3 regions of the Streptomyces sp. M41 genome follow, and region 2 is predicted to be linked to each of the others. Evidence: predicted binding sites of a transcription regulator. Region 2 holds the regulator's gene; each other region holds the start of a gene.
The links. The regulator HrcA, encoded in region 2, represses chaperone genes, less so after heat shock. The targets are predictions, from matches to a motif close to TTNGCACTCNGNNNNNCNGAGTGCNAA.

Region 1 (3,275 bases), on a different contig from region 2:
TGACCGCGACCGCGTTGAAGGTGCCGCGGATCTTGTTGACGACCAGGGTCGACAGGGCCTCGCCCTCGACGTCCTCGGCGATGATCAGCAGCGGCTTGGAGGAGCCGGCCTGGATGACCTTCTCCAGCAGCGGCAGCAGGTCCTGGATGGAGGAGATCTTGCCCTGGTTGATGAGGATGTAGGGGTCCTCCAGGACGGCCTCCATGCGCTCCTGGTCCGTCACGAAGTACGGCGACAGGTAGCCCTTGTCGAAGGCCATGCCCTCGGTGAAGTCCAGCTCCAGACCGAAGGTGTTGGACTCCTCGACGGTGATGACACCGTCCTTGCCGACCTTGTCCATCGCCTCGGCGATGAGCTCGCCGACCTGCTGGTCCTGGGCGGACAGCGCGGCCACGGCGGCGATGTCGGACTTCTCGTCGATCGGGCGCGCGGTCGCGAGCAGGTCCTCGGAGACGGCGGCGACGGCCGCGTCGATGCCCTTCTTCAGCAGGGCCGGGGAGGCACCGGCGGCGACGTTCTTCAGGCCCTCGCGCACGAGCGCCTGGGCGAGCACGGTGGCGGTGGTCGTACCGTCACCCGCGATGTCGTTGGTCTTGGTCGCCACCTCCTTCACCAGCTGGGCGCCGAGGTTCTCGTACGGGTCCTCGACCTCGACCTCGCGGGCGATGGTGACACCGTCGTTGGTGATGGTGGGCGCGCCGAACTTCTTGTCGATGACGACGTTGCGGCCCTTGGGGCCGATCGTCACCTTGACCGTGTCGGCCAGCTTGTTGACGCCGCGCTCGAGGGCGCGACGGGCGTCCTCGTCGAACTTCAGGATCTTCGCCATGACAGCGGGAGCCCTCTCGAAATCTGTGGGTTCTCGAAAAAAACACTGCGCCCCGGGCGCCCGGCTTCTTATGTGGTCGCGGGGGCCAGGGGCGCAGCTGGAAGCAAAATGCTCGAGGTGGTCTTACTTCTCGATGACCGCGAGCACGTCGCGGGACGAGAGGACGAGGTACTCCTCGCCGTTGTACTTCACCTCGGTGCCGCCGTACTTGCTGTACAGCACGATGTCGCCGACCTTCACGTCGAGCGGAAGGCGCTCGCCGTTCTCGAAGCGGCCCGGGCCCACAGCGAGGATGACGCCCTCCTGGGGCTTCTCCTTCGCGGTGTCCGGGATGACCAGGCCAGAGGCGGTGGTCTGCTCGGCGTCGAGCGGCTGGACCACAATGCGGTCCTCGAGCGGCTTGATGGCAACCTTGGAGCTGGTGGTCGTCACGATCCGACCTCCCCCTTCGGAGATCTCACGGGGTTAACTGTCTGAGGTGGCGACCAGGTGGATCCGTCGTCGCGGGTGCCGGACCTGCCCGTCGCGTAGTTGGCACTCTCCAGTGGGGAGTGCCAGACCCGAGACTATGACCGCGATTAGCACTCGGTCAAGCGGACTGCTAATTCCCCACGGCGCGGCGCCGCATTCGGCCCCACCACCGGTCCCATGTGGCTCGGTCCGGGGGCTGCCGTACGCGGGTCCCGTCAGACGTAGTCCTCCAGGCGGCCCACCGTCAGCCCTCGTCTCTGGATCTCGCGCAGCAGTCGGGTGGTGCGGTCGCGCAGGGTCATGCCGGTCGGTTCGCCCGAGGGGACGGAGACGATGTCGCCTGGGCGCAGGCGGCGCGGGCCCTGTGCGTAGGTGAGTTCGCCGTCGCCCTCCATCGCCGCTCGCCACAGCACCACGGCGCGCACTCCACAGTCGGCCGCCGCGCGGAGTGTGACGGTGTCGTACGTGCCGTAGGGCGGGCGGAAGAGGTGCGGGCGGATGCCGAAGCGGGCACGGAGCTTGTTCTGCTGGCCGCAGATCTCGGCGCGCTGGCCGGCGTAGGGCAGACCGCGCAGGGCGGCGTGGTCGAGGGTGTGGTTCTGCATCGACGCGCCCACCGAGCGCAGGCGTGCGAAGTGACCGTAGCCGGGGCCGACCACGCTGTCGGTGAGGAACATGCTGACCGGCAGCCGTAGTTCACGGACCAGGTCGACGAAGCGGGGGTCCTTCTCGGCGCCGTCGTCGTAGGTGAGGAAGACGACCTTGTCGCGGGTGGGGACGCGGTCCACGACCGGCAGCGGACCGTCCCCGGCGGGCAGGTGCCGCCGCGCGGGTGGGGACGGCGGCGCGGGGAGCGGAGCGGTGAGGCCCCAGCGGCGGTACGGTTGCGCCGTGGGCGTCGGCCCCTTCGCCGAGCGCGCCTCCTGCGCCGCCTCGCGCCCCGGCACTCCGCCGCCGGGTCCGACGGTCGCGGCCGGCCGGTCGCACCCGGCGAGCAGGACGGCCGCCACAGCCACGGCCACAGCCACCGCCACAGCCGCCGTCAGGGCCCGCACGGACCTGGACCTCACAGGTAGTCCTCGAGTCGGGCCACCGCGTATCCCTCAGCCGTCACCTTGTTCAGGAATCGGCGGATCATGTCGGGCATTGTGCCCTTCCAGTCGTCCCGGCCCCGGAAATGCGTGAGGACGATGTCGCCCGGGCGGATCTTCCGGTCCCACTCGCGGTAGTCCCAGCGGTCCACGAAGACCTCCTCGTTCCACAGGGGGACGTACTCGAGCCCGCAGGACTTCGCGGCGCGCAGGGTGTTGCGGTCGTAGTTGCCGAAGGGCGGCCGGAAGAGCACCGGGCGCTTGCCGTAGCGCCGTTCGATCACCGCCTGCATGCCGCAGATCTCCCGCTTCTGGCGGAGGTAGGACAGGGCCGGGAGGTAGGGGTGGTTCAGGGTGTGGTTGTTCAGGACCACGCCGGCGTCCTGCATCCGCTTGAAGTAGCCGTAGTTCTCCTTGATCAGGTAGTTGCTGAGGAACGCGGTGTACGGCACCTGGAGATCGCTCATCATCCGCAGGAACGCCGGGTCCTTCTCGGCGCCGTCGTCGATGGTGAGAAAGACGACCTTCTGCCTGGTCGGAACGGTGGTGAAGACCGGCGGGAGGCCGAGCTTGTCGTGTCCGGCCACCTCGAAGCCCTCGCGGGTGGTGATCTTCGGCTTTCCGGCAGGGGGCGGCGGGGGCGTCAGCGGGACCCTCGCCAGCCGCCAGCGTCGCGCGGCGGCGACCCGCGCGGCATGGGCGGCCTGGGCGGACGGGAACTTCTTGGGCCGGGCACCCTCGGCGTGGGGACGCCCGGTGTGCGGACCCGGATCGTCGGCGGAGGGTGGCGTCTTGCGGAACTCCCGGCTCGGGGTGGGGCCGCCGACGGGACGCAGCGACTCGGAACCCGCCCCCGGCGACGCCATCACCGGCGCGGCTCCCCC
Region 2 (3,275 bases):
GGATCTCGACGTACAGGTCACCGGCGGGACCGCCGCCCGGCCCGACCTCGCCCTCGCCGGCCAGCTGGATCCGGGTGCCGTTGTCGACGCCCGCCGGGATCTTGACCGTCAGGGTGCGGCGGGAGCGGACCCGGCCGTCGCCCGCGCACTCGGGGCACGGCGTGGGGACGACGGTGCCGAAGCCCTGGCACTGCGGGCAGGGCCGGGACGTCATGACCTGGCCCAGGAAGGACCGGGTGACCTGGGAGACCTCACCTCGGCCGCGGCACATGTCACACGTCTGGGCGGAGGTGCCGGGGGCGGCCCCCTCGCCGCTGCAGGTGTTGCAGACGACGGCCGTGTCGACCTGGAGGTCCTTCGTCGTACCGAAGGCCGCCTCGTCGAGCTCGACCTCCAGCCGGATCATCGCGTCCTGGCCGCGCCGGGTGCGCGAGCGCGGACCGCGCTGGGACGCCGTACCGAAGAACGCGTCCATGATGTCCGAGAAGTTGCCGAAGCCGCCCGCGCCGAAGCCGCCGGCGCCCGCGCCGCCCGCCTGGGAGAGCGGGTCGCCGCCGAGGTCGTAGACCTGCTTCTTCTGCGGGTCCGACAGCACCTCGTAAGCGGCGTTGATCTCCTTGAACCGCTCCTGGGTCTTCGGGTCCGGATTGACGTCCGGGTGCAGCTCGCGTGCGAGCCGCCGGAAGGCCTTCTTGATCTCTTCCTGCGACGCGTCGCGACGCACGCCGAGCACGGCGTAGTAGTCCGTGGCCACTTACGACTCCGCCAGGATCTGTCCGACGTAACGTGCCACTGCGCGTACCGCTCCCATCGTTCCCGGGTAATCCATGCGGGTCGGTCCGACCACGCCGAGCTTGGCGACTGCCTCGCCGCCCGAACCGTAGCCGACCGAGACCACGGACGTGGAGTTGAGTCCCTCATGGGCGTTCTCGTGACCGATGCGCACGGTCATGCCCGAATCCTTCGCCTCGCCCAGCAACTTGAGGAGCACGACCTGCTCCTCCAGCGCCTCGAGCACCGGCCGGATGGTGAGGGGAAAGTCATGTCCGAAGCGGGTGAGATTGGCGGTGCCGCCGATCATCAGCCGCTCCTCGTTCTCCTCGACGAGTGTCTCCAGCAGGGTGGAGAGCACGGTCGAGACGGTGCCGCGGTCCTCGACGTCGAAGCCCTCGGGGAGGTCCTCGACGAGCGTGGGCACATCGGTGAAGCGCCGGCCCGCGACCCGGCTGTTCAGCCGCGCGCGCAGATCCGCGAGCGAAGCCTCGCCGAAGGGCGCCGGGCAGTCCACCATCCGCTGCTCGACCCGGCCGGTGTCCGTGATCAGTACGAGCATCACCCGCGCGGGCGCGAGGGAGAGCAGCTCGACGTGCCGGACGGTGGACCGGGTCAGCGACGGGTACTGCACGACGGCGACCTGCCGGGTGAGCTGCGCGAGCAGCCGGACCGTACGGGCCACGACGTCGTCGAGGTCGACGGCGCCTTCGAGGAAGTTCTGGATGGCGCGCCGCTCGGGCGGGCTCATCGGCTTGACGCCGGCGAGCTTGTCGACGAACAGCCGGTAGCCCTTGTCGGTGGGGATGCGCCCGGCGCTGGTGTGCGGCTGGGCGATGTAGCCCTCGTCCTCCAGGGCCGCCATGTCGTTGCGGACGGTCGCCGGGGAGACGCCGAGACTGTGCCGCTCGGTGAGCGCCTTGGAGCCGACCGGCTCCTCCGTCCCGACATAGTCCTGGACGATGGCGCGCAGCACCTGGAGCCTGCGTTCGCTCAGCATCTCGCGCACACCTCCAGAGCTCGTCCCCTTGACATCTCGCCTGGCACTCTGCGCGTGCGAGTGCCAGCCGTCCCCGGCCAGTGTACGGCCGTGGGGTACACCCCGGGCAAGGCCGGTTCCGTCACGCCGTGCCCCGACGTGCTGTCTTGGCTAGCGTCGCCGTATGACGGTGACTTGGGAAGAGCTCGGGTGGGAACGGCTTGCCGCCGGGGTGGGCCGGTGCCGGCTTCCGGTGTGGGACTGCACGGCCGGGCTGGTCGTGGGGGCGGAGGCGGCGCTGGTGATCGACGCGGGGTCAAGCCTCAAGGAGGGCGCACGGCTGCGTACGCAGGCGCAGTGGCTCGCGGGTCGTCGTGTGACCCATCTCGCGCTGACCCATCCCCACTTCGACCATGTCTTCGGGGCGGCGGCGTTCGCGGGGGCGGAGATCTTCGGGGCCGTCGGCATGGACACGGTCTTCGAGCAGCGGCACGCCCGTGAGGAGCTGCGCGCGGACGCGGTGGGCCACGGCCTGGACCCGGAGTCGGCGGAGGAGGCGGTGGACGCCCTGGCCCGCCCCCGCCACCACGTCAGCGGCGAGTGGACGCTCGACCTGGACGACGGCCACCAGGTGCTCCTGGCGAACGTGGGTCCGGCCCACACCGCGCATGACCTGGTGGTGCTCGTGCCGGCCCGCTCGCCGGGCGACCGGGAGGTGGTCTTCTGCGGCGACCTGGTGGAGGAGTCGGGCGAGCCGCAGGCGGGCCCCGACGCCGTGCCCTCCCACTGGCCGGCGGCCCTGGACCGGCTCCTGGACCTGGGTGGCGAGGACGCCCTGTATGTGCCCGGTCACGGAGCGGTGGTGGACGCGGGGTTCGTACGACGCCAGCGCGACGCCCTCGCGGACCGCTTCGGCGTGTCGCGTTGATCTGTACTCCATCGGGGCCCCGCTTCTCCTATCGTCATCCGAATGCGCCAGTACTCGCCGGACCTGACACCGCCTTGGAAGAAGCCCAAGCCCGTCCCCGAGGTCCCGGCGGACCCCGGCCTGGTGGTGGAGGAGCCCGGCACCGGTTTCTGCGGGGCGGTGATCCGCTGCGAGGCGGGCACGGTGACTTTGGAGGACCGCTTCGGCAAGCACCGGGTGTTCCCGCTGACGCCGGGCGGGTTCCTGCTGGAGGGGAAGACGGTGACACTGGTCCGCCCCGCAGGCGCGGCCCCGGCACGCCCCACCCGTACGGCCTCCGGTTCTGTCGCCGTCCCCGGCGCCCGTGCACGCGTGGCCCGGGCCGGCCGCATCTATGTGGAGGGCCGCCACGACGCCGAACTGGTGGAGAAGGTGTGGGGCGACGACCTGCGCATCGAGGGCGTGGTCGTGGAGTACCTGGAGGGCGTCGACGACCTGCCGTCGATCGTGGCCGAATTCGCACCGGGTCCGGACGCCCGGCTGGGGGTTCTGGTGGACCACCTCGTGCCGGGCAGCAAGGAGTGGCGGATCGCCGAGTCGGTGACGAGCGAGCACGCC
Region 3 (3,275 bases), on a different contig from region 2:
GGCGAGGTCATCGCCGATCTGGAGAAGAACCACACCGGCATCGCCGCCCGGGTCCTCGACGACCAGGGCAAGCTGCGGCGCTTCGTGAATGTGTACGTCAACGACGACGATGTGCGCTTCGAGCAGGGGCTTCAGACCGCGACCCCGGACGGCGCCGGCGTTTCCATCATCCCGGCCGTCGCCGGCGGCTGAACCGGGTCGGCCCGGGGTCGACCGGAGCCTGACCGAATGACCGATCATTACCGTCGGTAACGCCAATTACCGAGAGTTCATCGAATTGCCCCCTCCGTGAGAGAAGCGGAGGGGGCAATTCTGTGTGGTTGAGCGAGGTACAGTTGGGGAACTCGCCGCCGATCCACGGGTTGGCGGCCCTTGATTTCTGCCGCCCGCCCGACAAGAAGTAGCCAAAGTGTGCGGGTTTTATGCGGCTTTTGTTCCGTTTGCCTGGCCCGACTTGACCTGAAGTCAGCGGAATTTTCCCCACATTCCCGACCGGTCGTGCCCGGATTTCTCGTCCGATTGACCTGTTGCAGACGGCAGTTGGGCAGATACATTCAGCCGCGGTCGACGCGTTCCGGCGCACGCCCCCGACCGATTGGGGGGCGAGGTCTGACCCGGATCCGCGAAGTGTGGATCTGTGCAAGGGCCAGTAATAGGGGAGTTAGGCATGGCTCAGGGCACCGTCAAGTGGTTCAACGCGGAGAAGGGGTACGGCTTCATCGCGGTCGACGGTGGTGCGGATGTTTTCGTCCACTACAGCGCGATCCAGATGGACGGCTACCGCACCCTGGAAGAAGGTCAGCGGGTCGAGTTCGAGATCTCGCAGGGCCAGAAGGGGCCGCAGGCGGACATGGTCCGCGTGGCCGGCTGAAGCACGCGCCGACTGACTGCAGCGACGTTCTTCTTCGAAGGGCCCGCACCTCGAGGGGTGCGGGCCCTTCGTCATGCCCCGGCCCTGCTCGGGCCTGCCCGCTGCCCGGCCGCGTCTCGTCCGGGACCCGCTGCGACCCTGTTCGCGCCTGGCTGAGCGCCCCGCCCGATACCCGAGAGCCGCTTGCACTCACAGGGGGCGAGTGCTAATCATTGGCGTTAGCACTCTGAAGGTGAGAGTGACAAAGAAGGACCGGGTCGGTGAGGCCCGCAGGCCAAGTGGGGCAAGGAACCCAATGGCCGGCGAGCCGTCCGTCGCGGGCGCGGGCGCGGTCCGAAGGAATCACCCCCAGTCCTGGAGGGACCACTTCACATGGCCAAGATCATCGCGTTCGACGAGGAGGCGCGGCGCGGCCTCGAGCGCGGCATGAACCAGCTCGCGGACGCCGTGAAGGTGACGCTCGGCCCCAAGGGCCGCAACGTCGTCCTCGAGAAGAAGTGGGGCGCCCCCACGATCACCAACGATGGTGTGTCCATCGCCAAGGAGATCGAGCTCGAGGACCCGTACGAGAAGATCGGCGCCGAGCTGGTCAAGGAAGTCGCCAAGAAGACGGACGACGTCGCCGGTGACGGTACGACCACCGCGACCGTGCTCGCCCAGGCCCTGGTCAAGGAGGGCCTGCGCAACGTAGCCGCCGGCGCCAACCCGATGGCCCTCAAGCGCGGTATCGAGAAGGCCGTCGAGGCCGTCTCCGCCGCCCTGCTCGAGCAGGCGAAGGACGTCGAGACCAAGGAGCAGATCGCCTCCACGGCCTCCATCTCCGCCGCCGACACCCAGATCGGCGAGCTCATCGCCGAGGCCATGGACAAGGTCGGCAAGGAAGGCGTCATCACCGTCGAGGAGTCCCAGACCTTCGGTCTGGAGCTGGAGCTCACCGAGGGTATGCGCTTCGACAAGGGCTACATCTCGGCGTACTTCGCCACCGACATGGAGCGTATGGAGGCCGTCCTCGACGACCCGTACATCCTGATCGCCAACTCCAAGATCTCCTCGGTCAAGGACCTGCTTCCGCTCCTGGAGAAGGTCATGCAGTCGGGCAAGCCGCTGCTGATCATCGCCGAGGACGTCGAGGGCGAGGCCCTGTCGACCCTGGTCGTCAACAAGATCCGTGGCACCTTCAAGTCCGTCGCCGTCAAGGCCCCGGGCTTCGGTGACCGCCGCAAGGCCATGCTCGGCGACATCGCCATCCTCACGGGCGGCGAGGTCATCTCCGAGGAGGTCGGCCTCAAGCTGGAGAACGCCACGCTCGACCTGCTGGGCAAGGCCCGCAAGGTCGTCATCACCAAGGACGAGACCACCATCGTCGACGGTGCCGGCTCCTCGGAGCAGGTCGGCGGCCGGGTCAACCAGATCCGCGCCGAGATCGAGAACAGCGACTCCGACTACGACCGCGAGAAGCTCCAGGAGCGCCTGGCCAAGCTCGCCGGTGGTGTCGCGGTCATCAAGGCCGGTGCCGCCACCGAGGTGGAGCTCAAGGAGCGCAAGCACCGCATCGAGGACGCCGTGCGCAACGCCAAGGCGGCCGTCGAGGAGGGCATCGTCGCCGGTGGTGGCGTGGCCCTGCTCCAGGCTTCCGGTGTCTTCGAGAAGCTGGAGCTGGAGGGTGACGAGGCGACCGGCGCTGCCGCCGTCAAGCTCGCCCTGGAGGCCCCGCTGAAGCAGATCGCCGTCAACGCCGGTCTCGAGGGCGGCGTCGTGGTGGAGAAGGTCCGCAACCTCACCCCGGGTCACGGCCTGAACGCCGCGACCGGTGAGTACGTCGACCTGGTCGCCGAGGGCATCATCGACCCGGCGAAGGTCACGCGTTCCGCGCTGCAGAACGCCGCGTCCATCGCCGCGCTGTTCCTCACCACCGAGGCCGTCATCGCCGACAAGCCGGAGAAGGCCGCCGCGCCCGCCGGTGGCGGTATGCCGGGCGGTGACATGGACTTCTGATCGGCCTCGGGGTCTCGACCCCGGTCCGTCAACGTCCTTGCCGAGGGCGGCACTCCCTGTTCCGACAGGGGGTGCCGCCCTCGGGCGTTTTGGTCGTAGGTCCGGGTCGGTGTCCAGGTGGACACGGAGGCCACGATCTCCTCCAGGGTGGGCGGCGCCGGGCGGGGGACGAGTGGGCCGACGAGGTCGACGGCGGTGAGCACCGCGTCGCCGGGCAGCGCCGAGGCGGCCTCGCGAAGTGCGCGGCCCTCGCCGCTGCACAGAGATCGAGCCAGGACGGGGCCGCGGGCCGGGAGGCCGGCCGGTGCACGTGCCGGCGGGGTGGTCCGGATCACGTGCCGGGGCGGTGGGGCGGGGAATGCGGGCACCCGTGCACGCGGTTGTTTCAGGAGGTGCAACAATGCGTGCG

Region 1: the regulator HrcA is predicted to act here: its motif matches at 1,408-1,434, upstream of groES (co-chaperone GroES).
Region 3: the regulator HrcA is predicted to act here: its motif matches at 1,090-1,116, upstream of groL (chaperonin GroEL).

What each region holds. Positions count from the first base shown of each region.
Region 1 covers NZ_JBIMKE010000003.1:282,450-285,724, reverse strand. The annotation lists gene groL (chaperonin GroEL) at 1-829, opposite strand, end outside; gene groES (co-chaperone GroES) at 953-1,261, opposite strand; gene ACHBTE_RS05795 (polysaccharide deacetylase family protein) at 1,516-2,370, opposite strand; gene ACHBTE_RS05790 (polysaccharide deacetylase family protein) at 2,367-3,275, opposite strand, start outside.
Region 2 covers NZ_JBIMKE010000008.1:170,421-173,695, reverse strand. The annotation lists gene dnaJ (molecular chaperone DnaJ) at 1-754, opposite strand, end outside; gene hrcA (heat-inducible transcriptional repressor HrcA) at 755-1,771, opposite strand; gene ACHBTE_RS13880 (MBL fold metallo-hydrolase) at 1,935-2,678, shown strand; gene ACHBTE_RS13875 (DUF3097 domain-containing protein) at 2,721-3,275, shown strand, end outside.
Region 3 covers NZ_JBIMKE010000014.1:92,411-95,685, forward strand. The annotation lists gene ACHBTE_RS19050 (MoaD/ThiS family protein) at 1-192, shown strand, start outside; gene ACHBTE_RS19055 (cold-shock protein) at 668-871, shown strand; gene groL (chaperonin GroEL) at 1,244-2,866, shown strand.